2 regions of the Microbispora sp. NPDC046973 genome follow, and region 1 is predicted to be linked to the other one. Evidence: predicted binding sites of a transcription regulator. Region 1 holds the regulator's gene; the other holds the start of a gene.
What was found. The regulator LexA, encoded in region 1, represses DNA repair genes until DNA is damaged. The targets are predictions, from matches to a motif close to TCGAACANNTGTTCGA.

Region 2: the regulator LexA is predicted to act here: its motif matches at 1,265-1,280, upstream of ABZ860_RS12085 (DUF6504 family protein).

What each region holds. Positions count from the first base shown of each region.
Region 1 is NZ_JBEYWQ010000008.1:173,683-175,880, reverse strand. Features, by position in the region: gene ABZ860_RS17895 (cellulase family glycosylhydrolase) at 1-650, shown strand, start outside; gene lexA (transcriptional repressor LexA) at 740-1,456, opposite strand; gene nrdR (transcriptional regulator NrdR) at 1,888-2,198, shown strand, end outside.
Region 2 is NZ_JBEYWQ010000004.1:452,733-454,930, reverse strand. Features, by position in the region: gene ABZ860_RS12090 (DNA polymerase III subunit alpha) at 1-844, opposite strand, end outside; gene ABZ860_RS12085 (DUF6504 family protein) at 924-1,190, opposite strand; gene ABZ860_RS12080 (hypothetical protein) at 1,352-2,198, opposite strand, start outside.

The DNA.
Region 1 (2,198 bases):
TGGTGGGCGAGTTCGGCACCACACTGGCCAGCAACACCGACAAGATCTGGCTCCAGGAGCTCATGAAGTACATGGGCAGCGGGGTGAACGGCATGTCGTTCACCTACTGGTCGTGGAACCCCAACTCGGGTGACACGGGCGGCATCCTGAAGGACGACTGGGCGACGGTCGACCAGGCCAAGCAGAGCATCATCTCGCCCTACCTGATCCCGCCGACAGGCGGCAACCCGACGCCGCCGGTGTCGCCCTCGGCCTCGCCGAGCGTGTCCCCGTCGGTCTCGCCGTCGGCGTCTCCCTCCGTGTCTCCCTCCGCGTCGCCGTCCGCGTCTCCCTCGTCGCCGGGCGGGAAGACCTGCACGGCCACGTACAAGATCGCCAATCAGTATCCCGGTGGTTTCCAGGGCGAGGTCACGGTGAAGGCGGGGTCCTCGGCCATCTCGGGCTGGACCGTGAAGTGGGCCTTCCCGAACGGTCAGAGCATCAGCCAGCTCTGGAGCGGCACGCTCAGCGCGAGCGGGTCCAACATCACGGTGACGAACCTGTCCTACAACGGCGCGCTGGGCGCCGGGGCCTCGACGACGTTCGGCTTCAACGGCAGCTGGTCGGGCACCAACGGCGTTCCTTCGCCCGTGAGCTGCACCGCCTCCTGACGGCTGACCGGACACGGCACAGCACAAGCCCGGCGCTCTCGTGAGCGCCGGGCTTGTCCCTGTGCGGCGTCCGGAACCGGCGGGCCGCGCTACAGCTTGCGCAGGACGGCCGTGACCTTGCCGAGCACGGTGGCCTCGTCACCGGGGATCGGCTCGTAGTTGGGGTTGTGCGGCACCAGCCACACGTGCCCGTCCTTGCGCTTGAACGTCTTCACGGTGGCCTCGCCGTCGATCATGGCGGCCACGATGTCGCCGTTGTCGGCGACCGGCTGCTGCCGCACCACGACCCAGTCGCCGTCGGCGATGGCGGCCTCGATCATCGAGTCGCCGGAGACCTGGAGCAGGAACAGCGTGCCCTCGCCCACGAGCTGCTTGGGCAGCGCGAACACGTCCTCGATGCTCTGCTCGGCGAGGATGGGGCCACCGGCCGCGATGCGGCCGACCAGCGGCACGTAGGCCGCGGTGGGCCGGTTGAATCCGGACTCCTCCTCGGATGTGGCGTCCGGGTCCACCCACAGCACCGGCTCGCCCGGCAGCCGGACCTCCAGTGCCCGGGGCCGATGCGGATCACGCCGGAGGTAGCCCTTACGCTGGAGCGCCGTGAGCTGGTGCGACACGCTGGAGGTGCTGGTCAGCTGGACCGCTTCCCCGATTTCCCGCATGGACGGCGGATAACCGCGCTGCTGGACCGAGTCGCGGATCACCTCGAGGATCTTCCGCTGCCTGGGGGTGAGGCCAAGCGAGTCGCGCCTGCGAACCGCGAGGTCGCTGACGCCATCCGCTTGCTCACTTCGGTCACTCACGATGCCACCTCTCAATCCGTGTTCCTCATGTCGCACAGAGCGACCGTACCGCGATTCAAGATCACCGTCAAACAATTGTTCGATATCCAGCGAAATCGCCGATCTCGCCGTCCACCTCATCGTACGGGAGTTCGATCGATCCCGTGTTCGATTTACCCGATCTTCTCTGGTGGCTGTACGCCCAGGTCAGAAGCCCTGCGGAAATCGGCAGGGAAAGGCGCGTAAAGGGCGTATTGGCCAACGGCTGGGGCAGGTGATGCCGTCGTGACCGGAGGCGCGACACGCGCGCCGAACAGGCACTTCCTCGCCCAAGGCCGGTTCGACTTGCGTTCAAGGTCGGGCACTTCTACGGTTGGACCACAACATCTAGTAGTCACACCGGTGTAAGTTCACCACACCTTGTGTTCGGGATGTGCGTTCAGGGAGGCGATGAAGTGCACTGTCCGTTCTGTCGCCATCCGGACACCCGGGTCGTGGACAGCCGTGCGGCCGAAGACGGGGCGGCGATCCGCCGCCGGCGCACCTGCCCCGAGTGCGGGCGCAGGTTCACCACCCAGGAGACCGTGCTGCTGATGGTGAGCAAGCGCAGCGGGGTCACCGAGCCGTTCTCCCGGGAGAAGGTCATCGCCGGCGTGCGGCGGGCCTGCCAGGGACGCCCGGTCGGCGAGGACTCCCTCGCCCAGCTCGGGCAGCGCGTCGAGGAGAGCATCCGGGGCACCGGCGCGGCCGAGATCGCCTCACACGA
Region 2 (2,198 bases), on a different contig from region 1:
CCATCTCGGCGCCGTCCTTCAGGTAGGCGTGGGCCGTGGGGTCGTCGAGGTGCCGCCCGTCGAGGGGCACCAGCTTGCGCGCGGCGTCGAGCACGTTGCCGACCTGGTGGTCGGCGGCGTCCAGGTAGCGGACCGCGTTGGTCAGCACGACCGGCACGCCCATCGAGTCGGCCAGCCCGATCATGCGGGCGGCGATGTTCGCGTCGCGGTAGCCGTACAGGTCGGACACCTCGACGACCAGGTCGGGAACCACCGCGCGCCAGGCGGCCAGCAGGGACCTGGCCTGGTCGTCGCGCCGCTCGGCCACCGCGCGGCCGACGCCGGAGCGGGGTCCGAGCAGCACGGTCAGCCGCGGCCCGCCGTCCGGGCCGGTCGCGTGCTCGGCCACCATCCCCGGCGTGACGTACGGCTCGCCGCGCTCCCCCGCCTGGTGGGCGGCCGTGACCAGGCGGCACAGCGAGGCCCAGCCATCCGAGCGCGCGAGCACGACGACCCGCGCCGGCTCTCCCGCCGTCCCCCGGCCGTGTCCCTGCCCGTGTCCGTTCCTGTGCCCGTGCCCGGTGCGGCGGCCGGACGGCAGGCCGCCTCCGAACAGGTCGTCCGAGGTGGAAGAGCCCGGTGTGGCGCCGTCGAGGGCGAGATCGACCCCGACGACCGGGCGGACGCCCTGCTCGTGGCAGGCGATGACGTGCTTGATCGCGCCGTAGAGGCCGTCGCGGTCGGTCAGCGCCAGCGTGTCCATGCCGTGCTCGGCGGCCCGCCGGACGAGGGCGGCCGGGAACGCGGTGCCGTACCGCAGCGAGAAGGCGGACGCCACGTGCAGGTGGGCGAAGGCGTGCGTCACAGGCGCGCCCCCGTCCGTCCCCCGGTCCGTCCTCCAGCGGCCCGTCCCCCGGTCGTCGTGGGTGGCTGGAGCGTTCCCATCAGTCCCAGGCCCTCAGCAGGAGCCAGCCGCCGCTGGCGGTGTCGAAGCGCAGTTCATAGGTCCCGACCTCCTTGCCGGCCGCGGCGCCCACTCGCCAGAAGCGCCGCTCGCCGGGATCGGCGTCCGAGGTCTTCCACCATTCCCTGGCGACCACCCAGTGGTCCTGGATCTCGCGGACGGTGTAGAGCCGGTCACGCCAGACGAACTGAGCAGGGTGCCCGCCCCGGGTCCACACCTCGATCGGATCGCCGTAAAGTCTGCTCAAGACTCCTTCTCCCTGTGGCTTCGTGGCCACCCGGGGGAAGACGGGCGGATGATTCGGGCAGAATCGCCGCTACTTCGAACATACGTTCCCAGGGCGGTGAACGCAAGTCGGCGCGGCCCGTTCCCGGGAACGAAAGCCCAGGAAGCGCGTCCGGCGGCGGATCACTCGCCGAGCCAGATCCCGCCGCCCCGGTAGGGCGGCTCCTCTCGTTCGGTGTCGTCCGCCACCGCCGCCCAGACGCGCGCCGTCCCCGGCTCCCTGACGACGGCCGTCACCCGGGTGTGCCCGAGCGGACCCGCCGGAAACGTCCCGTACGTCCACCGGCCGCCGGACAGGTGACCGACCGCCGTGCTCCACTCGTTCTTCGAGTAGAACAGCCGGAACCCGCCCCGGCCGTCGGACTCCAGCCGCAGGTGGGGATCGAGCTCGGGCTCGCCCGGCAGGCTGTAGCTCCACCGTCCGTTCTCCCGCCGCAGGAACAGCGTGCGGCCGCAGAAGGTCACGTCCTCCTCCTCGCCGCCGCAGACCCACGCGACCCAGCCGACGGCCGCCACCGCGCCCGACTCGTCCACCGCGAGGTCCACGAGCTCGGAGAGCTGACCGCGGTGCAGCGCGGGGACCGCCGGGAGCGGGACCGTGCTCCAGGACCAGCCGTTCCACCGGGCGACGGCGGCCCTGCCTCCGCTGGAACCGGCCGCCCAGACCGCGCCGCCGGGCAGACCGTCCACGTCCTTGGCGACCAGCGGCGGCGGCGCCGTGCGCCAGGCCGTGCCGTCCCAGTGCCGCAGCTCCGCCCGGGAGCTCCAGGGATCCTCGGCTCCCCCTGCCCCGTCCAGGAAGTTGGCGTTCAGGATCGCCCAGACGTCGCCGGGAGCCGCCGCGTACACCTGCTTCAGCTCCGCGCCCGGGCCGGGGACCCTGGTCCACTCCCGCCCGTTCCAGCGCGCCGCGCTCTTCGCGCCGAACAGCCACACGTCGCGGTCGGAGGAGGCGGCCACGGCCCGCGGC